Regions from separate parts of the Streptomyces speibonae genome, predicted to be linked through region 3. Evidence: riboswitches for the same ligand, from Rfam matches in the RefSeq annotation. Region 3 holds a riboswitch; each other region holds the start of a gene.

Region 1 (10,092 bases), 3.9 Mb from region 3:
GCGGAGCATGTGCTCGGCCAGCCGGTCGGTGCCGTACGTGGCGTAGCGGGCGACCCGGACGGGGCCGCCCAGTGCCGCCGCCATGTAGTGGATCAGCGGCAGCTCGTCGACGAGCGTGGAGACGGCCGTGGCGTGCACGGCGTGCGTGTGCACGACGGCACGCGCGCCGGTCGTGCGGTACACCGCCAGATGCATGGGCAGCTCGCTGGTCGGGAGGAGCGTGCCGATCACCTGCCGGCCGGCCAGGTCGACCCCGGTCACGTCGTCCGGCGTCAGCCGGTCGTACGGTACCCCCGACGGGGTGACCAGGACCGTCTCGCCGACCCGCACGGAGACGTTGCCGGAGGTGCCGACGACGAGTCCGTCGGCGACGCTCCGGCACGCGGTCTCCACCAGCTCCACCCAGGCACGCGCCTCGTCCTCGTCCGCGTGTCTCCGGCCGTTCCGCAGCTGCTCAGTCATGGCGCGATCCTGCCAGTCGGCCCCGGCCATCCGGCGGAGCGGCCACCCCCTCTTACGGTCACCCCGATGCCCGTTCCAGTTCATCTTCCGTTCACCCAGGTTACCTACGTTCGATCAGCCAATGACCTCGAACGATTGCCTGGGTAAATGGAAAGCTTCTCGCTGATCCTCGCGATTGTGGTGGTAACCGCACTCGCGTTCGATTTCACGAACGGTTTCCACGACACCGCGAACGCGATGGCAACAACCATTTCGACCGGTGCGCTCAAGCCCAAGGTCGCGGTGGCCATGTCCGCCGTACTGAACCTTGTCGGCGCATTCCTCTCGGTGGAGGTCGCCAACACGATCTCCAAGGGCCTCGTCGACGAGGCCGGCATCCGTCCCGAGGTCATCTTCGCCGCGTTGGTCGGCGCGATCCTCTGGAACCTCCTGACCTGGCTGGTCGGTCTGCCGTCCAGTTCCTCGCACGCCCTCATGGGCGGTCTGATCGGCGCCACGGTCGCCTCCGCCGGCTTCGGCGGGGTGCACGGCGACGTCCTCGTCACCAAGGTGCTGATCCCCGCGATCGCCGCCCCGCTGGTGGCCGGACTCGCCGCGATGTTCGCCACCCGGCTCACCTACCGCCTGGGCAAGAAGGCCGACGGCAAGGCCGCCGAGAAGGGCTACCGCGCCGGGCAGATCGCCTCCGCCGGCCTGGTCTCCCTGGCCCACGGCACCAACGACGCCCAGAAGACGATGGGCATCATCACCCTCGCCCTGGTGACCGGCGGCACCCTCGCCCCCGACTCCGACCCGCCGCTGTGGGTCATCCTCTCCGCGGGCCTCGCCATCGCCATGGGCACCTACCTCGGCGGCTGGCGCATCATCCGCACCATGGGCAAGGGCCTGACCGACCTCCAGCCGCAGCAGGGCTTCGCCGCCCAGACCAGCGCCGCGACGGTCATCCTGGCCTCCTCGCACCTCGGCTTCTCCCTCTCCACCACGCATTCCGTTTCCGGTTCCGTGATGGGCGCGGGCCTGGGCCGCAAGGGCGGTGTGGTGCGCTGGTCGACCGCCACCCGGATGTTCGTCGCCTGGGGCCTGACGCTGCCGGCGGCGGCCCTGGTCGCCGCGCTCGCCGAGTGGATCTGCGGCTTCGGCGACTGGGGCACCGCCCTCGTGGCCGTCTTCCTGATCGCCTCCAGTGCCGCGATCTGGAAGGTCTCCCGGCGCGAGGTCGTCGACCACACCAACGTCAACGACCACGACGTGCCGGACGCGGAGCCGTCCGGCGTGGTGACGCAGGCCATGGCCGCGGTGACGCCTCCCCCGGCGGGCACCGTGGCCGACGAGATCTCGGTCACGATCCCGGCCCCGGAGTCCGCCGACCCGGCGACCCCGTCGGCCAGGACCACCGTCTGACCGCGACCCGGTACGAAGGAAGTAGAGCACCATGAAAATCGACTGGGCGGCCCTCGGCTCCGTCTTCGGCGTCAGCCTCGTGGTCACGGTGGCCCTGGTGGGCCTGTTCACCCTCGGCATCTCCGGTCTGTCCCACCGCGAGCGGGCCGCCGCACAGGGCCGGCCCGCGGCCCTGGCGGTCACCGGCGCGTACGCCTGCTTCGCGGCGTGCGCGGCGGCGGTGGGGTACGGCATCTACCTGATCATGGCCTGACGGGTCATGGCGGCCTGACCGCACAGCGCGTCCGTCCGGCGGGCGGTGCGGGAGCCGGAGCTCCCGCACCGCCCGCCGGCGTGTGCGCGCCCGTCCCCGGTTCACCCACCGGCGCCCCTCTGTGGGCCTCAGCACACTTCAGCCTCGCAGGTCAACGGCAAGTTGACGGCCCTTCGGGGGCCGTGGTGGACTGCCTCAGCCAATACGGCGGCAGGAGAGGAAGCCGGTGCGAATCCGGCGCGGTCCCGCCACTGTCACCGGGGTGAGCCACCCGGGGAGCCAGGAACTCTCGCCGCCGGTCTCGTCGAACCAGGGCGTGGACACCCTGAGTGAGGACATATCGCCATGCGCGGCTGCCTGTTGAGGTCGACCAGCGACACACCGCCCCGCTCCGGGGCCGCTCCCTCCGGATCCGTCACCGGCTGAACCCATGGGTGCCGACCGCGTGTTCGCGTACGGCGCCGCCGCCGGCCTCCTCGGCGACCTGCTGCTCGGCGATCCCCGCCGCGGGCATCCGGTCGCCGCTTTCGGGCGGGCCGCGGCTGCCGTGGAGCGGGTGCTGTGGCGCGACGACCGGGGCCGCGGGGCCGTGCACACCGCCGTGTGCGTCGGCGGCGCCGTCACGCTCGCGAGCCTCGCCGCCCGCGCCGTACGCCGTAGTCCCGCCGCTTCCGTTGCCCTGACCGGCGTCGCCACCTGGGCCGTCGTCGGCGGCACCTCGCTGGCCCGGGAGGCCCGCGCCATCGGGCGCGCCCTGGAGTCCGGGGACGTCGAGGCGGCCCGCGCCCGGCTGCCCCATCTGTGCGGCCGGGACCCGCAGGCGCTGGATGCCGACGGCATCGCCCGCGCGGTGGTGGAGTCCGTCGCCGAGAACACCTCCGACGCCGTGGTGGGCGCGCTGGTGTGGGGCGCCGTCGCCGGGGTGCCGGGCCTGGTGGGGTTCCGGGCCGTCAACACCCTGGACGCGATGGTGGGTCACAAGTCGCCCCGCCACCGCCGCTACGGCTGGGCCTCCGCCCGCCTCGACGACGTCGCCGGCTGGCCGGGGGCGCGGCTGACCGCCGTACTCGCCGCGCTCGCGGGACCGGACCCGCGCGGGGCCGTACGGGCCTGGCGCGCGGACGCGGCGAAGCATCCGAGCCCCAACGCCGGTCCCGTCGAGGCGTCCTTCGCGGGCGCGCTCGGCGTACGGCTCGGCGGCACTCTCTCCTACGGCGGACGGGTCGAGCACCGGCCGGTCCTGGGCGGCGGCGGACGCGCCGTGAACGTGTCCGACATCGATCGGGCGGTACGGCTCTCGCGGCGGGTCGGCTGGCTCGCGCTCGCCGCCGGCGTCGCCGCGCGGAGCGTCGTGAAGGGACGTGCGTCGTGAGCGGTGGAGGTCTGCTGGTCGCCGGGACCACCTCGGACGCCGGCAAGAGTGTGGTGACCGCCGGGATCTGCCGGTGGCTGGTGCGGCAGGGCGTGAAGGTCGCCCCGTTCAAGGCGCAGAACATGTCGCTGAACTCGTTCGTGACCCGGGAGGGCGCCGAGATCGGACGGGCGCAGGCCATGCAGGCCCAGGCCTGCCGCCTCGAGCCGACCGCGCTGATGAACCCGGTGCTGCTCAAGCCGGGCGGCGAACGGTCCAGCCAGGTGGTGCTGCTGGGCCGGCCCGTCGGCGAGATGAGCGCCCGCGGATACCACGGCGGACGCCAGCAGCGGCTGCTGGGCACGGTCCTTGACTGTCTGGAGCGGTTGCGGGGCACGTATGACGCGGTGATCTGTGAGGGTGCCGGCAGCCCGGCCGAGATCAATCTGCGGCGCACCGACATCGTGAACATGGGGATCGCCCGGGGCGCCGGACTGCCGGTCCTCGTGGTCGGCGACATCGACCGGGGCGGTGTCTTCGCGTCGTTCTTCGGCACGGTGGCGCTGCTCTCGCCCGAGGACCAGCGGCTGGTCGCCGGGTTCCTGGTCAACAAGTTCCGCGGCGACGTCTCGCTGCTGGAACCCGGCCTGGACATGCTGCACGGTCTGACCGGGCGGCGGACGTACGGCGTGCTGCCCTTCCGGCACGGCCTCGGCATCGACGAGGAGGACGGGATGGGGGTCCCCCCGCTCGAGCGAAGCCGAGAGTGGGGGAGGGTGTCGCTGCGCGGCGCCGTACGGGAGTCCGCGGTCGCCGCGCCGGCCGGCGAGGACGTGCTGCGGGTCGCCGTGTGCGCGGTGCCGCTGATGTCCAACTTCACGGACGTGGACGCGCTCGCCGCCGAACCGGGCGTCGTGGTGCGGTTCGTGGACCGGCCCGAGGAACTGGCCGACGCCGACCTCGCGGTGGTGCCCGGAACGCGCGGTACCGTGCGGGCGCTCGAGTGGCTGCGGGAGCGCGGACTGGCGGACGCGCTGCGGCGGCGGGCGGCCGAGGGGCGCCCCGTGCTGGGGATCTGCGGGGGCTTCCAGATCCTCGGGGAACAGATCGAGGACCACGTGGAGAGCCGGCAGGGGCGCGTCGACGGGCTCGGCGTGCTGCCCGTACGGGTGCGTTTCGCCGACGGCAAGACGCTCGCCCGGCCCGTGGGGGAAGCCCTCGGGGAGCCCGTCGAGGGCTACGAGATCCATCACGGGGTCGCCGAAGTACTGGGAGGGGAACCCTTCCTGGACGGCTGCCGGGCCGGGCAGACCTGGGGCACCCACTGGCACGGCTCGCTGGAGTCGGACGGCTTCCGGCGGGCCTTCCTGCGCGAGGTGGCGCGGGCCTCGGGACGCCGCTTCGTACCGGCCCCCGGCACCTCGTTCGCCGCGCTGCGCGAGGAGCAGCTCGACCGGCTCGGCGACCTGATCGAACAGCACGCGGACACGGACGCGCTGTGGCGGCTCATCGAGTCCGGCGCGCCGCAAGGACTGCCCTTCATTCCACCGGGAGCGCCCGCATGAGCACTGTGTTGTTGTTGTCGACCGCCGACACGGACCTCCTGGCGGCCCGTGCCTCCGGCGCCTCCTACCGGATCGGCAACCCGACCCGCGTGGACGTGGCCGACGAGCTGCCCGCGCTGCTCGACGGCGCGGACCTCGCCGTCGTACGGCTGCTCGGCGGCAAGCGGGCCTGGGAGGACGGACTCGCCGCGCTGAAGGCGTCCGGGATCCCGGCGGTGCTGCTCGGCGGGGAGGCCGTACCCGACGCGGAACTCATGGCCGAGTCGACCGTGCCCGCAGGGGTGGTCGCCGAAGCGCTGCGCTACCTCGTCGAGGGCGGCCCCGGCAACCTGACCGAACTGGCCCGGTTCTTGTCGGACACCGTGCTGCTGACCGGCGAGGGGTTCGAACAGCCGCGCCCGATGCCGGAGTTCGGGCTGCACGGGGAGCGGGCCCCGGTCGAGGGCCGCCCCACCGTCGGCGTGCTCTTCTACCGGGCGCACGAACTGAGCGGCAACACCGCCTTCGTGGACACGCTGTGCGACGCGATCGAGGCACGGGGCGCCAACGCCCTTCCCGTGTACTGCGGTTCACTGCGCGGCGCCGACCCGGGGCTGTACGAGCTGCTGGCGCGGGCCGACGCGCTGGTCGCCACCGTGCTCGCGGCCGGCGGCACGCACGCCTCGCAGGCGTCGGCGGGCGGTGACGAGGAGGCGTGGGACATCGGGGCGCTCGCCGATCTGAACGTGCCGGTGCTGCAAGGGCTCTGCCTGACCTCGTCGCGCGCCGCGTGGGAGGAGTCCGACGCGGCCCTGTCCCCCATGGACGCGGCGATGCAGGTCGCCATCCCGGAGTTCGACGGCCGCCTCGTCACGGTCCCGTTCTCCTTCAAGGAGCAGGGCCCCGACGACGTCCCGGTGTACGTCGCCGACCCGGAGCGGGCCGCGCGGGTGGCCGGGATCGCCGTACGCCACGCGGCGCTCCGGCACAAGCCGAACGCCGAGAAGAAACTGGCGCTGGTCTTCACCGCCTACCCGACGAAGCACTCGCGGGTCGGCAACGCGGTGGGGCTGGACACCCCGGCCTCGGCGGTGCGGGTGCTGGACGCGCTGCGGGAGGCGGGCTACGGGGTCACCGACCACCCTTCCGAGGGCGACGAGCTGATCCACCGGCTCATCGAGGCGGGCGGGCACGACGTGGAGTGGCTGACGGAGGACCAGTTGGCGGCGGCGCCCGCACGCGTTCCGCCGGCTGACTACCGCGCCTGGTTCGAGAAGCTGGACCCGGAGCTTCGGGAGGGGATGCGTCAGGCGTGGGGCGAGCCGCCGGGGTCGCTGTACGTCGACGGAGACGACATCGTCCTCGCCTCGCTCCGGTTCGGGAACGTCGTGGTGATGATCCAGCCGCCGCGCGGCTTCGGCGAGAACCCGATCGCGATCTACCACGACCCGGACATGCCGCCGTCGCACCACTACCTGGCGGCCTACCGCTGGCTGGAGAACAGTTTCGGCGCCGACGCCGTCGTGCACATGGGCAAGCACGGCACGATGGAGTGGCTGCCGGGCAAGGGGCTGGGCCTGAGCGCCGGGTGCGCGCCGGACGCGGTCCTCGGCGACCTGCCGCTGGTCTATCCGTTCATCGTGAACGACCCCGGTGAGGGGACACAGGCGAAACGGCGCGGGCACGCCACGGTCGTCGATCACCTGGTGCCGCCGATGGCGCGGGCCGACACCTACGGCGATCTCGCCAAGCTGGAGCAGCTGCTCGACGAGTACGCGCTGGTCTGCGACCTGGACCCGGCGAAGGCACCGGCGGTACGGGCGCAGATCTGGACGCTGGTGAAGGCGGCCGAGCTCCACCACGACCTGCACGTGGACGACCAGCCGGACGACGACGCGTTCGACGAGTTCGTCATGCACATCGACGGCTATCTGTGCGAGATCAAGGATGTGCAGATCAGGGACGGTCTGCACATTCTCGGCGGCGGCCCGGTCGGCGAGCCGCGCGTGAACCTCGTCCTGGCGGTGCTGCGCGCCTCGCAGGTGTGGGGCGGGCAGGCGAACGCCCTGCCGGGGCTGCGGGCCGCGCTGGCCGCGCACTTCGGGCTGGTGGAGAAGGAACTGCTGACCGAGCCGGGCGCTCCGGTGAAGGTGCCGGTGGAGCTGACGGACCTGGTGGACGGCCCGGCGCGGTCGGCCGCCGACGCGATCGACCTGCTGGAGCAGTTGTGCCGGCGGATCGCGGAGGGGATGGAGGAGCGCGGCTGGGCGACCGGCGAGAGTGCTGCTCTGGTACGGGAAGTGCTGGGCGTGGAGCTTCCCGACGCGGTGGCCGTGCTGCGGTTCGCGTGCGAGGAGGTCGTGCCCCGGCTGGAGAGGACGACGGACGAGATCGGGCACATCCTGCGGGCGCTGGACGGCGGTTACGTCCCGGCGGGACCGTCGGGGTCGCCCACGCGCGGTCTGGTCAATGTGCTGCCGACCGGCCGGAACTTCTACTCCGTCGACCCCAAGGCGATTCCGTCGCGGCTGAGCTGGGAGGTGGGGCAGTCGCTGGCGGACTCGCTGGTGCAGCGGTATGTGCAGGACACCGGCGCGTATCCGAAGTCCGTGGGCCTGACGGTGTGGGGTACGTCCGCGATGCGCACCCAGGGCGACGACATCGCCGAGATCCTGGCGCTGCTGGGGTGCCGCCCGGTGTGGGACGACGCGTCGCGCCGGGTGACGGGCTTCGAGGTGGTGCCGGTGGAGGAACTGGGCCGGCCGCGCATCGACGTCACCGTCCGCATCTCCGGCTTCTTCCGGGACGCCTTCCCGCACGTCGTGGGGCTGATCGACGACGCGGTACGGGCGGTGGCGGAGCTGGACGAACCGGCCGAGTCCAACTACGTACGCGCGCATGTGGAGGAGGACACCGCCGAGCACGGCGACCGGCGGCGGGCCACGGCGCGCATCTTCGGCTCGAAGCCGGGCGCGTACGGGGCGGGGCTGCTGCCGCTGATCGACGCCCGCAACTGGCGCTCCGACGCGGACCTCGCCGAGGTGTACGCGGTGTGGGGCGGCTACGCCTACGGGCGCGGGCTCGGCGGGCGGGCGGCGCGCGGGGACATGGAGACGGCGTTCAAGCGGATCGCCGTGGCGGCGAAGAACGTCGACACGCGCGAGCATGACATCGCGGATGCGGACGACTATTTCCAGTACCACGGCGGCATGGTCGCGATGGTGCGGCACCTGACGGGCGCGAGCCCGGAGGCGTACGTGGGCGACTCGGCGACTCCGGAGCAGGTGAAGACCCGCACGCTGGGCGAGGAGACGCACCGGGTCTTCCGGGCCCGGGTGGTCAACCCGCGCTGGATGAGCGCGATGCGGCGGCACGGCTACAAGGGCGCCTTCGAGATGGCGGCCACCGTTGACTACCTCTTCGGCTACGACGCCACCGCGGGCGTGGTTGACGACTGGATGTACGAAAAATTGGCGTCCGAGTACGTGTTCTCGCCGGAGAACCAGGAGTTCATGCGGAAGTCCAACCCCTGGGCGCTGCGGGGCATCACGGAACGCCTGCTCGAGGCGGCGGACCGTGGCCTCTGGGCGGAGCCGGACCAGGAGACCCTGGACCGGCTCCGGGCGACCTACCTCGAACTTGAGGGAGATCTGGAGGGAGACGCGTGATCTCACCTGAAATCCCCGCGGATGCGGGGAGCACTTGTCCTCGTCGAGCCCCGGGGCGTCGAACGGCGGACCATCCCCGCGAAGGCGGGGAGCAGGGGATGAGCATGACTCACCGGCTCCCGGCGTCCCTCCCATTCGCCTACACATCATCCGAAGGAGTGATCACCGCGTGAGCACCCCCTATCCGTTCACAGCCGTCGTCGGCCAGGACGACCTGCGTCTGGCGCTGCTTCTCAATGCTGTGAGCCCAGCCGTCGGTGGCGTCCTCGTGCGTGGTGAGAAGGGGACCGCGAAGAGCACTGCCGTGCGCGCTCTTGCGGCGCTGCTGCCGGAGGTGGGTGTCGTATCCGGGTGCCGGTTCTCCTGCGACCCGGTCGCCCCCGACCCGACCTGTCCCGACGCCCCGCACGAGCCGGGCGCTGCCACGTCGCGGCCCGCCCGCATGGTCGAACTGCCCGTCGGCGCCTCCGAGGACCGGCTCATCGGGGCGCTGGACATCGAGCGAGCCCTTTCCGAAGGCGTCAAAGCATTCGAACCCGGCCTCCTGGCCGCCGCGAACCGGGGCATCCTCTACGTCGATGAAGTCAACCTGCTTCATGACCACCTCATTGACGTTCTGTTGGACGCCGCCGCCATGGGCGCCTCGTACGTCGAGCGTGAGGGCGTCTCCGTGCGGCACGCCGCACGGTTCCTGCTCGTCGGGACCATGAACCCTGAGGAAGGCGAATTGCGTCCCCAATTGTTGGACCGCTTCGGCCTCACGGTCGAGGTCGCAGCCTCCCGCGCTCCCGAGCAGCGCGTCGAGGTCGTCAAGCGACGTCTGTCCTATGAGGACAAACCCGAGGAGTTCGCAGCGCGGTGGGCCGAGGAGGAGGCCGCCGTACGGGTGCGGATCGTGGCGGCGCGGAAACTGTTGCCGTCGGTGCGGCTCGGGGACGGGGCGCTGCGGCAGATCGCGGCGACGTGCGCCGCTTTCGAGGTGGACGGCATGCGGGCCGACATCGTGATGGCGCGTACTGCGACGGTGCTGGCCGCCTGGGCGGGGAGGAGCGACGTGCTCGCCGAGGACGTACGGCAGGCGGCGCTGCTCGCTCTACCGCATCGCAGGCGGCGTTCGCCTTTCGACGCGCCGGGACTCGACGAGGACAAGCTCGACGAGACGCTGGAGGAGTACGGGGGCGACGACGACCCCGACCCGGACCCGGGCGGGCCCGACGGGGGTGGCGGGCAGCCGCCCGCGGAGGGTCCGGAGAGCGGTGGTGACGCGGGGGCGCCGGCCCAGGCCGAGGAGTCCGGGGAGCCGCAGCCCGCCGGGGCCGGTTCGGGTGAGCGGTCGCCCGTGGGTGCCGCCGAGCCGTTCCGTGCCAAGGTGCTGAGCGTGCCCGGTATCGGCGAGGGTGCCGCCGGGCGGCG
Region 2 (10,092 bases), 860 kb from region 3:
GCAGATGTCGGGGACCGAGGGCTTCGGGGCGGAAGGCCCCGGGGCCGGGGAGCCCTCCGCCGAGCCCTCCCTCGACGCCCGGGCGCAGAAGAAGCTGATGAAGGCGCTGCGCCAGGTCATCGCCCGGGAGGTCGGCTTCGAGACGTCCGACGGGTCGGACGGCACCGAGCACATCAAGGCCACGGCGCCCTTCCGTACGCTGATGACCGAGCTGTTCGACGAGCTGCGGCCGCTGGAGAAGGAGCTGCCGGGGGCAGCCGGGCTGCCGACGGCGAAGGACCTGGCGGACGCGCCGAACGAGAAGGTCACGGCCGACTTCACGCTGAAGAACGGCGAGCTGACCGAGGTCTCCGTGGACCTCGCGAAACTCGCGGAGAAGGCGAAGGTCAAGAAGTTCGCGCTGGTCCTGCGCGTGGGCAAGGGCGAGAAGGCCACAGCACCGAAGGGCGCCACCGAGGTGCGCGTCGACGAACTCCTGGAGGGCTTCCTCGGTGGCGCGATGGAGGCGGGCTTCGGTGAGGAGGAGTTCGGGACGGAGTCCGAGACCGGGTTCGGGAGCGAGTTCTAGGAGCCGTCCCGTACGGGCGGCGGGTGCCTCGTCACCTGCGTCCGCCGAACTCCCAGGCGTGGACCTCGACGACGGCGTACCCGTCCGGCGGCAGCACGGCGCGGGCCGCGGCCCTGTCCGGTGCGCGGACCAGGGCCGCGGTGCCCAGCCAGAGCGTGCCGTCGTCGGACGTCAGCGGTCCGTAGGCGATCAGTTCGTCCAGTTCGTCCCGGCCGGCGGCCGGCACGTCGAGTTCCGGGGCCCGGCCCGTGCCGAACCCCAGGACCAGGTGGCGCTCGCCGCCGGTGCGGCCGCCGGGGAAGTCCCACATGGTCCGGCCCAACACGTTGTGCCAGCGGCGCAGCAGGACGTCCCGGTAGACGCCGGCCTGCTGGTTCGGCTCGTCGAAGGCGAAGGCGCGGGCCGCCGCGGGATCCGGCAGGTCGACGATGTGGACGCTGCCGGTGGGGGTCTCCCCGTCGTCGGCGAAGGTGGGGCCGCGGGCGATGAGCCGCTCGGCGTAGCGGTCCATGTAGGACCAGTGCGCCTCGCCCAGTTCCCGGCGCAGGGGAAGGGACCCTGGGCGGTCCCGGTGGTAGCAGAAGAACTCCATGGATCCCTCCGAGCGTGCGTGCGGCCCCTCGTACGGACGCGGCCGGGGGTGCGGGAGGTTCCCTTCAGGCCGGAGAGGCCGCTCGGTCGGGAGTGGCCACTCAGGCGGGAGCGGCCACTCAGGCGGGAGCGGCCACTCAGGCGGGAGCGGCCACTCAGGCGGGAGCGGCCACTCAGGCGGGAGCGGCCACTCAGGCGGGAGCGGCCACTCAGGCGGGAGCGGCCACTCAGGCGGGAGTGGCCGCCGTGGTCACCGTGTCCCAGTGGAGCGTGCGGTCGCACCAGCGGGTGAGCAGGGTCCGGTCGTGGCCGACCGAGAGCAGGCCGGCTCCCGTCGCGGTGCGGTAGTCCTCGACCACCCGGACCAGCGCGGCCGTCGTCGACGCGTCCAGCATCGCGGTCATCTCGTCGCAGATCAGCCAGCGGGGCCGCAGGACCAGCGCGCGGGCCAGGCAGGCGCGCTGGAGCTGGCCGTCGCTCACCTCGTGGGGGCGGCGGGTGAGCAGGTCGGCGGTCAGGCCGACGGTCCCGGCGAGTTCGGCCACCCGGCCGGCGACGTCGGCGCGGCGGCCGGTCGCGCGCAGGGGTTCGGCGATCAGGTCGGCGAGGCGCAGACGGGGGTCGGCGGAGAGCCGGGGCTGCTGGAAGACGACGCCGACGGCGGTGCGCCGGGCGCGGGGGGCGCGGTGACGGTAGCGGTGCACGGGGGTGCCGTCGAGGACGACGGTGCCGGAGTCCGGGCGGTGCAGCAGGGCGGCGACCCGGGCGAGGGTGGACTTGCCGCAGCCGCTGGGGCCGAGCAGGCCGACGGCCTCGCCGGGGGCGACGGTGAGGCTCGCGTCGCGTACGACGGGGGCGCGGCGGTCGTATCCGGCGGTGACGGCGCGCAGTTCAAGCACGGATTTCCTTCCGGGTGGGGGCCGGCACCGGGTGGTGGCAGGCGAGCGAGCCGGTGAAGGACGGCAGGGCGGTGCAGGCGTCCGTGGCGCGGTCGCAGCGGGCGGCGAAGGCGCAGCCGTCGGGGAGGTCCCCCAGTTCGGGGGGCAGTCCCGGGATGGGGGTGAAGGATCTGTCGGGCAGCGCCTCCAGCAGGCCCCGGCTGTAGGGGTGGCGGGGGCCCGGGGTGCCGAAGAAGCTGTCCGCCGCGGTCAGTTCGACGATGCGGCCCGCGTACATGACCGCGACCCGGTCGGCGATGCGCCGGGCCGCCGCGAGGTCGTGCGTGATCACCAGCAGGGCCCGGCCGGCGTCGACGTGGCGGCGCAGTTCGTCGACGGTGCGGTCCACCAGGTCGCGGTCCAGGCCGGTGGTGGGTTCGTCCGCCAGGAGCAGGGGTGCCTCGCCGATGAGGGCCAGGGCGGTGGCGGCCCGCTGGGCGAGGCCGCCGGAGAGTTCGTGCGGGTGGCGGTCGAGGTGGTCCGTGGGGAACTCGGCGCGGGCAGCGGCCCGTTCGGCGGCGGTGCGCAGGGCGGCGCGGCCGCGTACGCCGGTGAGCTGGGCGACCGTCTCCTCCAGCTGGGAGCGGATGGTGCGCACGGGGGTGAGGTGTGCGGCGGGGCTCTGCGGGATGAGACCGATACGGCGGCCCCGTACGGTGCGGGCGAGGACGCGTTCGCCGGCCGTGAGCAGGTCGAGGTCGTCGAGGCGGGCGTGGCCGGCCGTCCGGGCGTTGGCGGGGAGCAGGCCCAGCAGGGCGGAGGCGAGGACGGACTTGCCGCAGCCGCTCTCGCCGATCAGGGCGAGGCATTCGCCGGGTGCCACGTCGAAGTGCGCGTCGGTGACGGCGGCGATCCGGCGGCCACCGGGCAGCAGGAAGCGCACGGACAGTCCGCGGACCGACAGCACGGGGGGTCGCTCGGTCACAGCATCAGCTCCGATCGGCGGCGGGGGTTGATCCGCTCCCGCCAGACTCCGGCGAGACCGGCGACGGCGAGCGTGGGGACGATCAGGAAGAGGCCGGGGAAGAGGGTCGGCCACCACTGTCCGGCGAGCAGGGAGCCGCGCGCGCCCTGGATGAGGGTGCCGAGGCTGGCCGTGTGCGTGGGCAGGCCCAGGCCCAGGAAGGACAGGGCCGACTCGTGCCACATGGCGTGCGGGACCATCAGGACGGCGGCGAGTCCGGCCTGGGGCAGGACGCCGGGGAGGAGATGGCGGACGGCCACCCGCCACCGGGACGCGCCGCCGGAGACGGCCGCGTCGATGTAGGGGCGGGAGCGCAGCGAGAGGACCTCGGCGCGGACGATGCGGGCGGTGGACAGCCAGTGGGTGAGGGCGACGGAGATCACCACCGGCCAGACGCCCGGCCGGAACATGGCGACGATGAAGATGCCCATGAGCAGGTGCGGGACGGAGGACAGGGTGTCGACCAGGCGCATGATCGCGCGGTCGGCCCGGCCGCCGAGCGCTCCGGCGGTGGCGCCGACGACGGTGCCGATCACCGTGGCGGTGAGCGCGGCGACGATGCCGACCAGCAGGGACACCCTCAGTCCGTAGACGCAGCGCAGCAGCAGGTCGCGGCCCACGTCGTCGGTGCCGAAGGGATGGGACCAGCCCGGCGGCAGCAGTTTCGCCGCCAGGTCGACGGCCTGCTGGTCGAGCTGGACCAGGGGCGGTACCAGCAGCACCGCGAGGACCGTCACGGCGGCCACGGCGGCGGAGACCCACAGGCGCAGGGTGTGAGTGGAGCGGCGGGCGGTGCCGTGCGCGCGCCATGCCGTCGGGGCCGCGGACCCGGCGGCGTCCGGTTGCCCGGCCTTCTCGACGCTGATGTCGGTCACGTCAGTCACATCTCATTCAGCTTCACCCTCGGGTCGACCAGCCCGTAGAGCAGGTCGGCGAGGAGGTTTCCGGCGAGGACGGCGACGGTGGCGAGGGTGGTGAGGGCGGCCAGCAGGGGGAAGTCGACGGCGGTGGCCGCCTCCACGGTGGCGGCGGCGATGCCGGGCCAGCTGAAGACGCTCTCCACCAGCAGGGCGCCGGTGATGAGTTCGGGGACGCGGGAGCCGATCAGGGTGAGCACGGGCAGCAGTCCGGAGCGCAGGGCGTGGCCGAGCAGGACGGTGCGTTCGCTCAGGCCGCGGGCCCTGGCCCCGCGCACGGGGTCCTCCGCGAGGGCGTCGCCGACGCCCTGGCGGACGTAGAGCGTGAACCAGGGCAGCTGGGAGACGGCGAGGACGCCGGCGGGCAGGATCAGGTGGTGGGTGACCTGCCCGAAGGTGACCTGTTCGCTGCCGGTGTCGGTGAGGCCGCCGGCCGGCAGGACGTCCAGTTCGAGGGCGAACAGCCAGACGGCGAGCAGGGCGATCCAGAAGACCGGCGCCGCCTCCAGACAGTACGCGAGGGAGGTGACCGCGCGGTCCAGGAGGGAGCCGGGGCGGCGGGCGGCGAGCACGCCGAGCACGGTGCCGAGCAGCACGGCGACGGCGAACGCGACCGCGCACAGCAGCGCCGACCAGGCCAGGCGTTCGCCGATGACCTCGGTGACGGGCTGGCGCATGACGGTGGACCGGCCGAGGTCGCCGCCGAGGGCGGAGGTCAGCCAGTCCCACCAGCGGGCGGTGAACGGGCGGTCCACGCCGAGGTTCTCCCGCAGCCGGTCCAGGGTCTCCTGGTCGGCGCCGAGCGCGGCGGTGCCGGCGTACGCCTTGACGGGGTCGAAGGGGGAGGCGGCGGCGACGGCGAACACGCCGAAGGTGACGACGAGGAGCACCGGCACGGCGTGCACGGCCCGCCGTGCCGTGAGCCGTGCCATCGCTCCCCAGGGGGCGCCGGTCATCCCTTCGGCTGCCAGTCCTCGACGTTCCACCAGGGGCCGCTGGCGAAGCCGTGCTCGTGCGGTTCGGTCTGGGTGGTCAGGTCCTGCCAGCGGTCGGCGAGTACGTACACGTGGTCGATGTGGGTGAGGAAGGTGTAGCCGGGGTTCTTGACGAGTGCGCGCTGGAGGTCGTCGTAGGCCTTCTTGCGGACCTCGGGGTCGCGGCTGCGGCGGCCGGTGTCGAGGGCCTCGTCCACGGCCGGGTCGTCGTACCGGGCCATGTTGTTGAAGCCGTCACCGGCGAGGGAGGAGTGCAGCAGGGTGTAGAGGCCGAAGTCGGGGTCGCCGGTGCTGCCGAAGCCGGCGAGGACGGCGTCGCGGTGCATCCGGGGTTCGATGACCTCCCAGGTGGCGCTCTCGACCTTCACCTCGATGCCGGCCTTCTTTGCGTCGGAGGCGTAGGCGAGGGCGTGGTCCTGGCGGACCTTGTCGCCGGAGGGGTAGTAGAGGGTGAAGGAGGCGCGGCGGCCGTTCCTGGCGCGGACGCCGTCCTCACCGGCCTTCCAGCCGGCCTTGTCGAGCATGCGGCCCGCCTCGTCGAGGTCCTGGTCGCGTTCGATGCCCTTCGCGAACCAGGGGTCGTCCACGGGCAGCGGGCCGTAGGCGGGGCGGCCGGCGCCGTCGAGGATCTTGTCGACCATGGCCTCGCGGTCCACGGCGAGGTCCAGGGCCCGCCGGATCGCGGTGTCGCCGGTGACCGGGTTGCCGGTGGGGAGGGTGACGGCGCGGAAGTCGTAGCTCGTCGCCCGGTGGGTGCCGAGCCCGTCGTCGTCGGCGAAGGTGGCGGCGAGGTTGGGCGGGAGGGTGGCGCCGTCCAGGTCGCCGGAGCGCAGCCGGGTGGCGCGGACGTCGTCGTCGGCGATGATCGCCATGGTGAGCTTTTTCACCTCGGGGGCGCCGCCCCAGTAGTCCGGATTGGCCTTGAACGTGAGCTTTTCGCCCTTGCTCCAGCCGGTGAGGACGTACGGTCCCGTGCCGACCGGTTCGGTGTTGAAGGCGCCGGTGTTGGGGTCCTGCTTCCCTGCGATGTGTTCGGGGACGACGGGCAGGACCGTGCGGGCGGCGAAGCCCGCGTAGGGGTAGTCCAGGGTGAAGACGACCGTGTCGTCGCCGTCCGCCCGGACCTCCTTGATGGCGTCCAGTTCGCTCTTGGCGGGGTTGTTGGTCTTGTCGTCCAGGACGGTGCGGTAGGTGAACACCACGTCGTCGGCGGTGAGCGGCTCGCCGTCACTGAACTCCACGCCGTCGCGCAGGGTGTACGTGTAGGTGCGGCCGCCGTCGGTGACCTCGGGGAGCGACGCCGCCAGCGCGGGTTTCAGGCTGAGATCGGCGTTCCGGGCGAGGAGCCCGTCGAAGATCTTGGAGTTGCCGTCCTTGCCGTAGCCGAGCAGGGGGCTGAGGGTGTCCGGTTCGGTGGAGACCCCGATCACGACGGAATCGGCGGCCGCGCCGTCGTCCGTTCCGCCGTCGCCGGGCGCCGAACAGGCGGCGAGCGCACCGGCCATCGCCACCGCGGCGGCGCCCCGTATCCGTCGGGTCGTCATCGATCCTCACATCCCTGTTGCCTGAATATCGCTGTTGCACATTACATGCAGCAAGGTTCTGCCCAGGACGGCGGCCCTTCACTCCCCCGGCCCTGCGATGGGCGCCGCGTGTGTCAAGTGCGCAGGTGTGCGCCGGTGTCCGAGCTGCCGGGCGCCGTCCGCGCGCCCCCTGTGACCGCTTGTCACCGGGCCGGTGCGGGCACTACTGTCACCACGCCTTGGTGACGGGAAATCGGTGCGATACCGGTGCGGCCCTCGCCACTGTGATCGGGAAGTCCGGCTCCGGCCCTCACGGGCAGCCACTGGGTCCTTCGGGACCCGGGAAGGCGGAGCACGGGCGGTGGTACCCGTCAGCCAGGAGACCGGCCAAGGCGCGTCAACCATCCACGAGGTGCTGGAGAGGGTCTGCTGAGCCATGCACATAGCCGAGGGTTTTCTGCCTCCGGTGCACGCGGTCGCCTGGGGCGCCGCGTCGGCGCCGTTCGTCGTCCACGGAGCCCGGTCGCTCATCCGTGAAGTGCGGGAACATCCCGAGAGCACGCTGCTGCTCGGCGCGTCGGGAGCCTTCACGTTCGTCCTGTCCGCGCTGAAACTGCCGTCGGTGACCGGCAGTTGCTCCCACCCCACCGGTACGGGACTGGGCGCCGTGCTGTTCCGGCCGCCGGTCATGGCGGTGCTGGGCACCATCACCCTGCTGTTCCAGTCGCTGCTGCTCGCCCACGGCGGTCTGACCACGCTGGGCGCCAACGTCTTCTCGATGGCGATCGTCGGCCCGTGGGCCGGGTACGGCGTCTACCGGCTGCTGCGCCGGTACGAGGCGCCGCTGATGGTCGCGGTGTTCTTCGGCGCGTTCGTCGCCGACCTGTCGACGTACTGCGTGACGAGTGTGCAGCTCGCGCTCGCCTTCCCCGACCCGGGCAGCGGATTCCTGGGCGCGCTCGGCAAGTTCGGCTCCATCTTCGCCGTCACGCAGATTCCGCTCGCGGTGAGCGAGGGGCTGCTGACCGTGCTGGTGATGCGCATGCTGGTGCAGTCCAGCCGGGGGGAACTGACGCGGCTCGGGGTGCTCGTGTCCTCGGTGGCCGGGCGCGAGCGGGCGGAGTCGGCCGAGGCGGTGGCCCGATGAGCCGTAACGCCAGGATCAACGGCCTGCTGCTGCTCCTCGTGGCCGCGCTCGCGGTGCTGCCGCTGGTGCTCGGGCTCGGCGACCACAAGGAGGAGCCGTTCACGGGCGCGGACGCGGAGGCGGAGACCGCGATCACCGAGATCGACCCGGACTACGAGCCGTGGTTCTCCCCGCTGTACGAACCCCCGTCCGGCGAGATCGAGTCCGCCCTCTTCGCCCTCCAGGCGGCCCTCGGCGCGGGCATCCTCGCCTACTACTTCGGCCTCCGCCGCGGCCGCCGCCAGGGCGCGGCGCAAGCGGTGACGGCCGTCGCCGCCCCGGACACGGCCCCGGCAGCCGGGGCCGGCCCGAAGCCGGGACCTCCCCCGATCCCGAGCCGGTGGCCGACCTCCGGCTCGGGGCCGGCCACCGGCCCAGGAACAGGTTCCGCTCAAGACGCGGCCTCCGACTCAGAGCCGAGCTCCAGCTCGGGCTCACCGTCGAACGCCGTGGGGGGACCGGACTCCGGCTCGGATCCAGGGCCGGGGTCGGGGTCGGCCGCCGGCTCAGGGCCGGCCCCCGGCACGGGCGCGACGGGCAGCTCAGGGGCGGACATCGGCTCGGAACCGGGCTCGGCCTCCACCCCCGGCACGGGCACCAACGCAGAGACGGGGCCCGCCTCGGGCTCGGTCTCGGGTACGGGGTCGGCCCCCAGCACAGGGTCGGCCCCTGGCACGGGCGCGACCCGCCGCTCGGGGACGGACTCCGGCTCGGGGGCGGACCCGTCCTCGGCCCGCGGCACGGGCACCAACTCAGAGGCGGGCCTCGGCTCGGGTACGGGGGCGGCCGCCGGCTCGGCGTCGGGCACGGGCTCGGGATCGGAGGCCGGCACGGCCTCGGGGTCGGGTGCGGGTTCCGGCTCGGGCTTCGGGGCTGAGAGCGGGCGGGGTGGGGACCCGAAGCGGGCCTGGGGCTGAGGGCGTGCTGCCGATTGACGTGGCGGCGCACAGTAGTCGGTGGCGCCGTCGCCATCCCGTGGACAAGGCCGTCCTGAGCCTCGGCCTCACCGCGCTCGCGATCTCGCTGCCGCCCTGGCCTGGCGCGGCCCTGGTGCTCGTGACCGCGCTCGCGGTCCTGCTCGGCCCGGCCGGAGTGCCCGGGCGGCGGCTGTGGCGGGCGTACCGGGTGCCGCTGGGGTTCTGCGTCACCGGGGCGCTCACCCTGCTGGTGCAGGTGGGCGGGCCGGACGGGTTCGTCTCACCCGCCGAGGACGGGCCGCTGCGCGCCGGGGAGTTGCTGCTGCGCACCTCGGCGGCGTCCCTCGGGGTGCTGCTGTTCGCGTTCACCACTCCCCTGTCGGATCTGCTGCCGCGCCTCGTGCGCGCCGGCGTGCCCGCCCCTCTCGTCGACGTGGCGCTGGTGACGTACCGGATGAGCTTTCTGCTGCTCGACTCGGTACGCCGGGTCCGGGAGGCGCAGGCGGCCCGGCTCGGGCACACCACCCGCGCGGCGACCTGGCGCTCCCTCGGCGGGCTCGGCGCGACCGCGTTCGTGCGGTCCTTCGACCGGGCGGCGCGGTTGCAGACCGGTCTCGCCGGACGCGGTTACGACGGCACCCTGCGCGTGCTGGTGCCCGAGACCCGGATCTCCGTCCGGTTCACGGTGCTGAGCGTGGCGCTCCTGGCGGCGCTGGCCGCCCTCACCCTGGTACTGGAAAGGCCCCTGTCGTGAGCGAGTCCGTGCCGGTGGCCCTGCGGGGCGTGTCCTTCGCGTACGAGGACGGACCTCCCGTGCTCACCGGCCTCGACTTCGAGGTGCGTGAGGGACGCGCCCTGGCCCTGCTGGGGCGCAACGGCAGCGGCAAGACGACGCTGATGCGCCTGCTCAGCGGCGGACTGCGCCCGGACGGCGGGGAGTTGACGCTGGACGGGCGGGCGGTGCGGTACGACCGGAAGGGGCTGACGGCGCTGCGCACCACCGTGCAGCTGGTGGTGCAGGACCCCGACGACCAGCTGTTCGCCGCGTCGGTCGGACAGGACGTGTCGTTCGGGCCGCTGAACCTCGGCCTGCCGGATGCGGAGGTGCGGGCCCGCGTGGCCGAGGCGCTGGCCGCGCTGGACATCTCCGCGCTCGCCGACCGGCCCACGCATCTGCTCTCCTACGGGCAGCGCAAGCGGACGGCCATCGCGGGCGCGGTCGCCATGCGACCCCGCGTACTGATCCTGGACGAGCCGACGGCCGGCCTCGACCCGGACGGCCAGGAACGGCTGCTCACCACCCTCGACGGGCTGCGTGCGAACGGCACGACGGTCGTCATGGCGACGCACGACGTCGACCTGGCCCTGCGCTGGGCGGACGACGCGGCCCTGCTCACCCCGTCGGGCGCGCACACCGGCGCGGCGGCCGGGATGCTGGCCCGCACCGACCTGCTCGCGGCGGCGGGACTGCGGCTGCCGTGGGGTGTCGCGGT
Region 3 (10,092 bases):
GCGGCGATCATGTCGATCGCGGCGGCGAACCTGTTCACCCGCAACATCTACAAGGACTTCATCAAGCCGGACGCGACGCCCAAGCAGGAGACCCAGGTCTCCAAGATCGTGTCCTTGCTGGTGAAGGTGGGCGCCCTGCTCTTCGTCCTGACCATGGACAAGACGGTCGCGATCAACTTCCAGCTGCTCGGCGGCATCTGGATCCTGCAGACCTTCCCGGCGCTGGTGGGCGGCCTGTTCACCCGCTGGTTCCACCGCTGGGCGCTGATCGGCGGCTGGGCGGTCGGCATGATCTACGGCACCGCCGCCGCCTACGGTGTCTCCTCGCCGACGCAGAAGCACTTCGGCGGGTCGTCGGAGGAGATCCCGGGCATCGGCGAGATCGGCTACATCGGTCTCACGGCCTTCGTGCTCAACGTCGTGGTCACGGTCGTCCTGACCTTCGTCATGCGGGCCCTCAAGGCGCCCGAGGGCATCGACCAGACCAAGCCGGAGGACTACACGGTGGACGCGGGCGACGCCGGCGTCCAGGTGGAGCTCCCGCCGGCCACGGCGGGCAGCAGCAGCCACTGACGCCGCAGCCGCTCTGGAACGACGGGCCGCCGGAGAATTCCGGCGGCCCGTCGCCGTACCCGTCCGGCACACTCCCCCCATGGACATCGTCATCAGACCTGTGCGGCCCGGGGAGTACGAGGAACTCGGTGACATCACCGCCGAGGCGTATCTGCTGGACGGACTGCTGGACTTCGGGGAGAGCGACCGGTATCTCGACGAACTGCGTGACGTGGCGAAGCGGGCGGCCGCGGCCGAGGTGCTGGTGGCCACCGAGCGCGGGGCGCTGCTGGGCGGGGTGACCTTCGTGCCGGGCCCCGGGCCGATGGCCGACATAGCGGCACCGGACGAGGCGGAGATGCGGATGCTGGCGGTGGCCCGCGCGGGCCGCGGCCGCGGCGCCGGGGAGGCCCTCGTGCGCGCCTGTGTCGAGCGGGCCCGGGCGATCGGGGGGCGCCGGCGGATCGTGCTGTCGACCCAGCGCACCATGCACGCCGCCCACCGCATCTACGAGCGGGTGGGCTTCACCCGCACCCCGGAGCGGGACTGGAACCCGCTGCCGGAGCTGGACGACATCACGCTCATGACCTACGAGCTGACGCTCTGACACCAGCACGGCACAACATATGGGGTTGTCGGCGACACCCGGCACAAGATGTATGCTCATGCTCGCTGTCGTCGCAGGGGAATCCGGTGTGAATCCGGAACTGTCCCGCAACGGTGTACCCATGCCTGCCCGCTTCCGGGCGCATGGGCGTCAGTCCGAGGACCTGCCGACAGTGCACCCGGCCGTCCGGTCCGGGTGCCCCGACGTCCGGGCCTCGCGGAATGGGCCGGTGGACGCGGCGCCGCGTGCGCTCGTGTGCTGCCCCCTGCGCTCTTCGAGGCCCCGTGCCGAGCGAGGGAGAGCCCCACGTGACCATCGCGCCAGCCGATCCGGCTTCAGCGATCGACGTGCCCGAGGAGAGCGGCGGCCCCGGTGCCGCGCTGCTGCGGACCCTGACCGAGCTGACCGCCGACCTGCCCGACGCCGACCCCGGCCGGGTCGCCGCCGCCGCGCTGCGCGGCCGGTCCGCGGACGCCGACGAGACGGAGCTGCGGGAACTGGCCACCGAGGAGGCCGCCGGGCTGATCTCCGAGGACCCGGCCTACTCCCGGCTCGCGGCCCGGCTGCTGACCCTCGGCATCCGCGCCGAGGCCGCCGCCCAGGGCGTCACGTCGTTCACCCGGTCCGTCGCGACCGGCCACCGCGAGGGGCTCATCGCCGACCGCACCGCCGCGTTCGTCCGGCGGCACGGCGACCGGCTCGACGGGCTGATCGACCCCGGCGCCGACGACCGCTTCGGCTACTTCGGCCTGCGCACCCTGCACAGCCGCTACCTGCTGCGCCACCCGGTCACCCGCAAGGTCGTCGAGACGCCCCAGCACTTCCTGCTGCGGGTCGCCGCCGGTCTCGCCGAGGACGACAGCGCGCGCTCGGTGGAGGAGGTCGCCGCGCTGTACACGCTGATGAGCCGCCTGGAGTACCTGCCCTCCTCCCCCACCCTGTTCAACTCCGGCACCCGGCACCCGCAGATGTCGTCCTGCTATCTGCTGGACTCCCCCAAGGACGAGCTGGACTCCATCTACGACCGCTACCACCAGGTCGCCCGGCTCTCCAAGCACGCCGGCGGCATCGGTCTGGCCTACTCCCGCATCCGCTCACGGGGTTCGCTGATCCGCGGCACCAACGGGCACTCCAACGGCATCGTCCCGTTCCTGAAGACGCTGGACGCCTCGGTCGCCGCGGTCAACCAGGGCGGGCGGCGCAAGGGCGCGGCGGCGGTCTACCTGGAGACCTGGCACTCCGACATCGAGGAGTTCCTGGAGCTGCGCGACAACACCGGTGAGGACGCCCGCCGTACGCACAACCTGAACCTCGCGCACTGGGTGCCGGACGAGTTCATGCGCCGGGTGGCCGACGACGGGCCGTGGTCGCTGTTCTCCCCCGCGGACGTGCCGGAGCTGGTCGACCTGTGGGGCGAGGAGTTCGACGCGGCGTACCGGGCCGCCGAGGCCGAGGGCCTGGCGCGCAGGACGCTCCCGGCGCGGGAGCTGTACGGCCGGATGATGCGCACCCTCGCGCAGACCGGCAACGGCTGGATGACCTTCAAGGACACGGCCAACCGGACGGCGAACCAGACGGCGGCCCCGGGCCATGTCATCCACTCCTCGAACCTGTGCACGGAGATCCTCGAGGTCACCGACGACGGGGAGACCGCGGTCTGCAACCTGGGGTCGGTCAACCTCGGCGCCTTCGTGCGGCAGGGGGACATCGACTGGGAGCGCCTCGACGCCACGGTGCGCACGGCCGTGACGTTCCTCGACCGGGTCGTCGACATCAACTTCTACCCGACCGAGCAGGCGGGCCGCTCCAACGCCAGGTGGCGCCCCGTCGGTCTGGGCGCCATGGGCCTTCAGGACGTCTTCTTCCAGCTGCGGCTGCCCTTCGACTCCCCGGAGGCGAAGGCCCTGTCCACGCGGATCGCGGAGCGGATCATGCTCGCCGCCTACGAGACCTCCGCCGACCTGGCCGAGCGCGCCGGCCCGCTGCCCGCGTGGGAGGAAACCCGCACCGCGCGAGGCGTGCTGCACCCCGACCACTACGACGTCGAGCCGGCCTGGCCGGAGCGCTGGGCGGCGCTGCGGACGCGGATCGCGGCCACCGGGATGCGCAACGCGCTGCTGCTGGCGATCGCGCCGACCGCCACCATCGCGTCGATCGCGGGGGTGTACGAGTGCATCGAGCCGCAGGTGTCCAACCTGTTCAAGCGCGAGACGCTGTCCGGGGAGTTCCTCCAGGTCAACTCGTACCTGGTGGACGATCTGAAGCAGCTCGGCGTGTGGGACGCGCGCACCCGTGAGGCGCTGCGCGAGGCGGGCGGCTCGGTGCAGGACTTCGCGTGGATCCCCGAGGAGGTGCGCCGGCTGTACCGCACGGCGTGGGAGATCCCGCAGCGCGGTCTGATCGACATGGCCGCCGCCCGCACGCCGTACCTGGACCAGGCGCAGTCGCTCAATCTGTTCCTGGAGACACCGACCATCGGCAAGCTCTCCTCGATGTACGCCTACGCCTGGAAACAGGGCCTGAAGACCACGTACTACCTGCGGTCCCGCCCGGCGACCCGGATCGCCCGGGCGGCGCGCGCCACCGCTGCCGTCCCCGCCCGGCAGACGCCCGGCCCCGAAGCGGTCGCCTGCTCCCTGGAAAACCCCGAGTCCTGCGAGGCCTGCCAGTGATGACCGACAAGAACCTGCTCGACCCCGGTTTCGAGCTGACGCTCCGCCCGATGCGCTATCCGGACTTCTACGAGCGCTACCGGGACGCCATCAAGAACACCTGGCACGTGGAGGAGGTGGACCTGCACTCGGACGTCGCCGACCTGGCGAAGCTCAGCCCCGAGGAGCAGCACCTGATCGGACGGCTGGTGGCGTTCTTCGCCACGGGCGACTCGATCGTGGCGAACAACCTGGTGCTGACGCTGTACAAGCACATCAACTCCCCCGAGGCCCGGCTGTATCTCTCGCGGCAGCTGTTCGAGGAGGCGGTGCACGTCCAGTTCTATCTGACGCTGCTGGACACCTATCTGCCCGACCCGGACGACCGGGCGGCGGCCTTCGCGGCCGTGGAGAACATCCCGTCCATCCGGGAGAAGGCCGAGTTCTGCTTCAGGTGGATGGACTCGGTGGAGAAGATCGACCGGCTGGAGTCGCGGGCGGACCGCCGCCGCTTCCTGCTGAACCTGATCTGCTTCGCCGCGTGCATCGAGGGGCTGTTCTTCTACGGTGCCTTCGCCTACGTCTACTGGTTCCGCGGCCGGGGTCTGCTGCACGGGCTGGCGACCGGCACCAACTGGGTGTTCCGCGACGAGACGATGCACATGTCCTTCGCCTTCGACGTGGTCGACACCGTACGCAAGGAGGAGCCGGAGCTCTTCGACGAGGAGCTGGGCCGGCAGGTCACCGACATGCTGCGCGAGGCGGTCGAGGCGGAGCTGCAGTTCGCGCGCGACCTGTGCGGGGACGGCCTGCCGGGCATGAACACCGAGTCGATGCGGCAGTACCTGGAGTGCGTCGCCGACCAGCGGCTGGTGCGGCTCGGCTTCGCGCCGGTGTACGGCTCGGAGAACCCGTTCTCCTTCATGGAGCTCCAGGGGGTCCAGGAGCTGACGAACTTCTTCGAGCGGCGTCCGTCCGCGTACCAGGTCGCCGTGGAGGGCACGGTCGACCTGGACGAGGACTTCTGAACGGGACGCCGGGGAGCGGTGCGCCCCGGTGCCGCCTCACGCCGCCCTTGCGGTGCGGTGTGGGGCGGCGCCCCGGGCCCGCTTGATCTGCCGGTCGATCCGGCGGTCGTGCGCGATGCCGATCAGGGCGGGGAGGATCATCAGGACGAACAGGCCGGTGACGGCCACCATCGCGATCACTGCTTCCATCTGCGCCGTAGTCATGTCACCACTGTCGCCCCTGACACTCCTTACCAACAGTGGCAGGACTGCCGTAGACCCTCGATTTACTGCCAGCGGCGCGGCACACTGGGAACCATGCTGAAGAACGTGGCCGCCGTCCTCCTCGACGGTGTGAACCCCTTCGAACTCGGAGTCGTCTGCGAGGTCTTCGGCGTCGACCGCAGCGACGACGGACTGCCGGTCTACGACTTCGCGGTCGTCTCCGCCGACGGCCCGACCGTGCGCAGCAACTCGGGCTTCGCGCTGCAGGTCGAGCACGGTCTGGAGCGTCTGGAGACGGCCGACCTCATCACCGTGCCCGCCGGGTCCTCCTACGTTTCCCGCCGGTTCCCGCCCGAGCTGCTGGACGCCCTGCGCCGGGCCGTGGACCGGGGCGCCCGGGTGCTGAGCGTCTGCTCGGGCGTGTTCGTGCTCGCCGCCGCCGGGCTCCTCGACGGCCGGCGGGCCGCCTCCCACTGGAAGCACGCGGAGGAGCTGACCAGGCAGTATCCGCATCTGACCGTGGAACCGGACGTGCTCTACGTCGACGAGGACCCGGTGATCACCTCCGCCGGCACCGCCGCCGGGATCGACGCCTGTCTGCATCTGGTGCGCAAGGAGCAGGGGCCGGAGGTCGCCAACAAGATCGCCCGGCGCATGGTGGTGCCCCCGCACCGCGAGGGGGGCCAGGCCCAGTACATCGAGCGCCCGCTGCCCCGGACCGGCGTCGACACCGTCGCCGAGGTGCTGGTGTGGATGGAGCGGCACCTCGACGAGGAGGTCACCGTCGAGCAGCTCGCCGACCGCGCCCACATGTCCCCGCGCACGTTCGCCCGCCGCTTCCAGCAGGAGACCGGCACCACACCCTACCGCTGGATCCTGCGCCAGCGGGTGCTGCTGGCCCAGCATCTGCTGGAGGCGACGGACGAGACCGTGGACGCGATCGCGGGCCGCACCGGCTTCGGCAACGCGGCGGCGCTGCGCCACCACTTCGTGCGCGCCGTGGGCACCACCCCGCAGGCCTACCGGCGCGCGTTCCGGGGCCCGGAGGCCGCCTGACGCGCGCCGGAGGAGCCGGACGGGCCGGTCAGCGGGGCAGTGCCCGCAGCATCAGCCGGCGCGGCCGGAGCGTGATGCCGATCCGCGGCCGGATGTCGGAGCCGGGCGCGTGCTCGAACCGGAAGGCGGAGGCGACCGCCGCGGTGATGAGCGTGAGCTCGGCCATGGAGAAGTGGTCACTGGGGCATTTGCGGTTGCCCACGCTGAAGGGGCTCATCGCGTACTTGGGGACGTCCTTGGACCGTTCGGGGAGCCAGCGGTCCGGGTCGAACTCCTCGTGCCGCTCGTACGACCGCCGGTCGCGCTGGATGGCGTACGGGCTGTAGATGAGGTCCGCCCCCTTGGGAATGCGGTATCCGCCGAGTTCCGTGTCGGTCACCGCGCGGCGCGTCAATATCCAGACGGCCGGATGCAACCGGAGGGCCTCGGTGACGACATTCGCGGTGTACGTCAGCTTTCGGACGTCCTCGAATGCGACGGGCCGGTCACCGACGACGGCTTTCACCTCGTCGCGGATCTTGTCGCCCAGTTCCGGGTGCTCGGTGAGAACCAAGAGGAGAGACATCACCGTGGATCCGACGGTTTCGGCGCCGGGGGTGAGTATGGCGATGACCTGATCGTGGATCTCCTGTTCCCCAATGGGCTCGCCATTGTCGTTCTTCGCCTCCAGCAAAGCCGTCAGCAAATCGTTCGGCTTTTGACCGCTTGCCCGTCGGTCGGCGACGATCTCGTCCACCAGGACATGCAAATCGGCCAGGGCCCGGTTGAATTCGCGGTTGGCCGGGAGCGGAACCTTGTAGAGCGGCCCGAGCGGCACCACCATGCGCTGGTACATGCCGCTGAACAGTGCCGCGAGGTCGGCGCAGATGCGGTCGGCCCGGGCGTCCATGTAGCTGCCGCGCATCAGGCAGCGGGCGACGACCCGGACGGCCACGCGGAAGGACTCCGACGTGACGTCCAGCACCTGGCCGGAACGCCAGCGCTCCACCAGCGCATGCGACTCCTCCGCCATGATCGGCCCGTAGGCGGGGATCGCGTCGAGCCGGAAGGCGGGCTGGATGATGCGGCGCTGGCGCCGGTGCAGCGCGCCGTTGGCGGTGGCCACGCCCTCCTTGCCGAGCAGCTCCTCCAGGGACTCCCAGAGCGGCCCGGCGATGATGTAGTCGGGACTGAGGGCCACCGCCCCGGTGAGGGCGGGGGTGGTGACGGCGTACACCGTCTTCGGGCCCAGTTTCAGGCGTACGACCTCGCCGTGGTCGCGCAGTCCGGAGAGGAAGGACAGCGGATCGCGGGCCAGTTTCCAGCCGTGGCCGAGGAGGGGGAATCCTCCGCCGGCCAGGGGCGGTTCGGACAGTGCGGTCGTGGCGGACGTCCCGGGGTTCACCGACTCGACGGTCATTTCTCACCTGCCGCTTCGTTGTTGACGTACGGGGGCGTGGACCGGTCGTCCCAGCTGTCGACTCGGTACCGGCCGGACTCGTGGTGGAACCAGTAGACGGAACTGAACCAGTTCCGCATGTTGCCGACGCACGCGCGCACGGCGGCGCTCGTTTCCTTTCCTCCCACGGTGCCGTCGTCGAGGACGTCGGCGAACCGCAGCGCGTCGCGTTCCGCATTCTGGAATTCGCGGATGCATTCCTCGACGCGGTGCCGCACTTCGGCGATGGCCTCTTCGAGGGTCAGCCCTTCGTGCGTGACGAGACTGATGCCGAGATTGTGCACCTCACTTCCGGCTATTTCCTTCGGAAGTGAGCACAGGTCGTTGTACCAGGCGGCGAATTCCTGACTGAGCAGCGCCGCCTTCCGGTACGCCGGGTTCTTCCGTACCGGGTCCGGGAGTTCACTTCCCGCACTCGGTTCCAGCAGGTCCGTCCAGATCCAGTGCGCGAAGGTGAGCCGGCGCAGTTCCAGGTATTCCTCAACGGTGGGGACGATTCCCTCCGTGCGGTTGTGGAATTCCCGGTCGTACGCCTCGATCACCGTGTGGAAGTGCCGGGCGAACCGGGCGTTCCAGCTGCCCGGCAGGAAGGTGTAGAGCCGTCGCACGCTGTCCGCGAGTCCCGCGACCACCGGATCCTCGTGACGCAGGTGGTCGGTGGGGCTGTCGAGGGCGTTGTGCAGCAGGTTCTTCAGCCGCCGCCAGGCGGTGGGCCGGCCGTGCACGATGTCGCGGTCGTGCCGGTCGTCCCAGACGAAGAACCACGCGCTGTAGTCCGCTATCGCCTGCAGGACCTCGTCGGGGGCGCCTATGTAGTACCCCGCCATAAGGTCGGTGTAGCACAGGCCATCGGCATATTCCTCCACCTTGTCCGCCGGCATGAGCCGCTTTTCGAGCAGCCATGCCCTGGTCGTTTCCTGAAGCTTCGGCCAATACGGGTGGAGTTGCCGGGGAAACGCCGCCTCGATCACCGGAAGAGACAGCGCCGGTGGAACCGCGATGGTGGTCGGTGTCGATGTGGTGCCGTGTGACAAAGCATGCACGAACAATCCCCTCTCGCCGCCAGTTGGCCTGCGCCCGTCCCCCGAGCCGGGCGCACGCCGTGCGTATCCCCGCACCTCTATTCAGCACCACAACTGACCGTTCTGGGAACGGATTTGCTTCTTTCACTACCTTTCGGCGCGCAGAGACGAACGGCGCCCGACCGGAGAGGTGTCCGGTCGGGCGCCGTGAGCGAGGCGGCGGAGGGGCTCCGCACGCCGCGTCAGTCGTTGGCGACCACGGGGTAGCGCGGCTCGTTCTCGGCCATCTGCCGCAGCGCCGCCTTGCGTTCGCGCTTGGACAGCCGGTCGATGTACAGGTAGCCGTAGAGGTGGTCGGTCTCGTGCTGCAAACACCGCGCGAAGTAGCCGGTGCCGCGCACCCGGACGGGGTTGCCCTTCTCGTCCTGCCCGGTCACCTCGGCGTAGTCGGGGCGGGCCAGCGGCGCGTACGCGGTCGGCACCGACAGACAGCCCTCACTGCCGTCGTCCAGCCGGCGCTGTTCGGCGGGCAGTTCGACCAGCTTCGGGTTGCAGATCACGCCGACGTGGCGCGCGCCCTCGTCGTCCGGGCAGTCGTAGACGAAGACCTTCAGGTCGACGCCGATCTGGTTGGCGGCCAGGCCCACGCCCTCGGCCGTGCGCTGGCTGGCGAACATGTCGGCGACCAGCTGCTGGAGTTCCTCGCCGAAGTCCGTGACGTCCTTGCACTCCCTGTGCAGCACCGGGTTTCCGACCACCGTGATCGGCCGTGAGGTGCCGCGCTCGCGCCAGGCCGCCTCGCGCTCCTCGCAGTCCTCCGTGTCGATGACGTACCCCTCGTCGTCGACGGGGAGCACGCCCGCGTACTGCTGATCGGTGTCCTGCTGAGCCATGACCGAGGTGTGCCTTCCTTGAAAAACGGGGGTTGTGATGCTGATACAGGGTACGGGCAGCTGTCTGCACGCCTGCCCTAACAGACCTCTTCGAGATCCCGCCAATCCCTGGACTCCGGGCTGTCCGCGACCCACCCGTCCAGCAACCCCCGTACCAGCGACGCCGGCGCGGCGATCCCGCACTCGCGCTCCGGCACCCACAACTGCCCGTCCGTACGGTGGCCGAGGGGCCCGGGGTGCCCCGGCTCGCTGTGGTCGTGCGGGTCCAGGTGCTCGCCCTCGCCCTCGTCGGACGGCATCCGGGACTCCGAGCACATCCGGCACAGCAGCCGCACGGACGACGACCAGTCCTCGGCGGCGAAACCGGCGTCGGAGGCCAGCTGTTCCAGCGCGTCCCGGTCGGTCTCGGACGCGGCCTCCAGCAGCACCACCCAGGTCGGCACCGGCGACGGCGCCCACAGCTCGATCTCGTCGAACACCGGGTAGGTGTGCCCGGCGGCGGTGCTGCGCTCGCCGTGCGGCACGCCGTCATGCAGGACGACCTCGCCCCAGCGGCGCCCGGAGGACGGCAGCGGAATGGACAGCACCTCGATCCGGGCGGGGTCCAGGCGCCGGCCCCACACGACCTCCGCCTCCCCTTC

Evidence for each region. A riboswitch is a leader RNA that binds a small molecule or an ion and turns the genes downstream of it on or off. The one in region 3 is predicted to bind cobalamin.
Region 1: it holds a riboswitch for cobalamin, as region 3 does, so the genes downstream of both, AC5L3C_RS29605 (cobalamin biosynthesis protein) here and AC5L3C_RS11980 (ribonucleoside-diphosphate reductase subunit alpha) in region 3, are expected to answer to the same signal.
Region 2: it holds a riboswitch for cobalamin, as region 3 does, so the genes downstream of both, AC5L3C_RS08205 (energy-coupling factor ABC transporter permease) here and AC5L3C_RS11980 (ribonucleoside-diphosphate reductase subunit alpha) in region 3, are expected to answer to the same signal.

Annotation. Positions count from the first base shown of each region.
Region 1 covers NZ_OZ480260.1:6,580,669-6,590,760, reverse strand. The annotation lists gene AC5L3C_RS29620 (class II aldolase/adducin family protein) at 1-462, opposite strand, end outside; gene AC5L3C_RS29615 (inorganic phosphate transporter) at 610-1,863, shown strand; gene AC5L3C_RS29610 (hypothetical protein) at 1,895-2,116, shown strand; cobalamin riboswitch at 2,308-2,427, shown strand; gene AC5L3C_RS29605 (cobalamin biosynthesis protein) at 2,547-3,488, shown strand; gene AC5L3C_RS29600 (cobyric acid synthase) at 3,485-5,032, shown strand; gene cobN (cobaltochelatase subunit CobN) at 5,029-8,679, shown strand; gene AC5L3C_RS29590 (putative cobaltochelatase) at 8,849-10,092, shown strand, end outside.
Region 2 covers NZ_OZ480260.1:1,855,682-1,865,773, forward strand. The annotation lists gene AC5L3C_RS08170 (hypothetical protein) at 1-568, shown strand, start outside; gene AC5L3C_RS08175 (YciI family protein) at 600-1,160, opposite strand; gene AC5L3C_RS08180 (ABC transporter ATP-binding protein) at 1,387-2,058, opposite strand; gene AC5L3C_RS08185 (ABC transporter ATP-binding protein) at 2,051-3,022, opposite strand; gene AC5L3C_RS08190 (ABC transporter permease) at 3,019-3,927, opposite strand; gene AC5L3C_RS08195 (ABC transporter permease) at 3,942-4,910, opposite strand; gene AC5L3C_RS08200 (ABC transporter substrate-binding protein) at 4,931-6,517, opposite strand; cobalamin riboswitch at 6,720-6,902, shown strand; gene AC5L3C_RS08205 (energy-coupling factor ABC transporter permease) at 6,933-7,643, shown strand; gene AC5L3C_RS08210 (energy-coupling factor ABC transporter substrate-binding protein) at 7,640-8,599, shown strand; gene cbiQ (cobalt ECF transporter T component CbiQ) at 8,604-9,353, shown strand; gene AC5L3C_RS08220 (energy-coupling factor ABC transporter ATP-binding protein) at 9,350-10,092, shown strand, end outside.
Region 3 covers NZ_OZ480260.1:2,714,369-2,724,460, forward strand. The annotation lists gene mctP (monocarboxylate uptake permease MctP) at 1-573, shown strand, start outside; gene AC5L3C_RS11975 (GNAT family N-acetyltransferase) at 653-1,159, shown strand; cobalamin riboswitch at 1,172-1,344, shown strand; gene AC5L3C_RS11980 (ribonucleoside-diphosphate reductase subunit alpha) at 1,468-3,831, shown strand; gene AC5L3C_RS11985 (ribonucleotide-diphosphate reductase subunit beta) at 3,831-4,838, shown strand; gene AC5L3C_RS11990 (hypothetical protein) at 4,875-5,042, opposite strand; gene AC5L3C_RS11995 (GlxA family transcriptional regulator) at 5,136-6,098, shown strand; gene AC5L3C_RS12000 (bifunctional albaflavenone monooxygenase/terpene synthase) at 6,127-7,497, opposite strand; gene cyc1 (epi-isozizaene synthase) at 7,494-8,579, opposite strand; gene def (peptide deformylase) at 8,801-9,451, opposite strand; gene AC5L3C_RS12015 (tetratricopeptide repeat protein) at 9,529-10,092, opposite strand, start outside.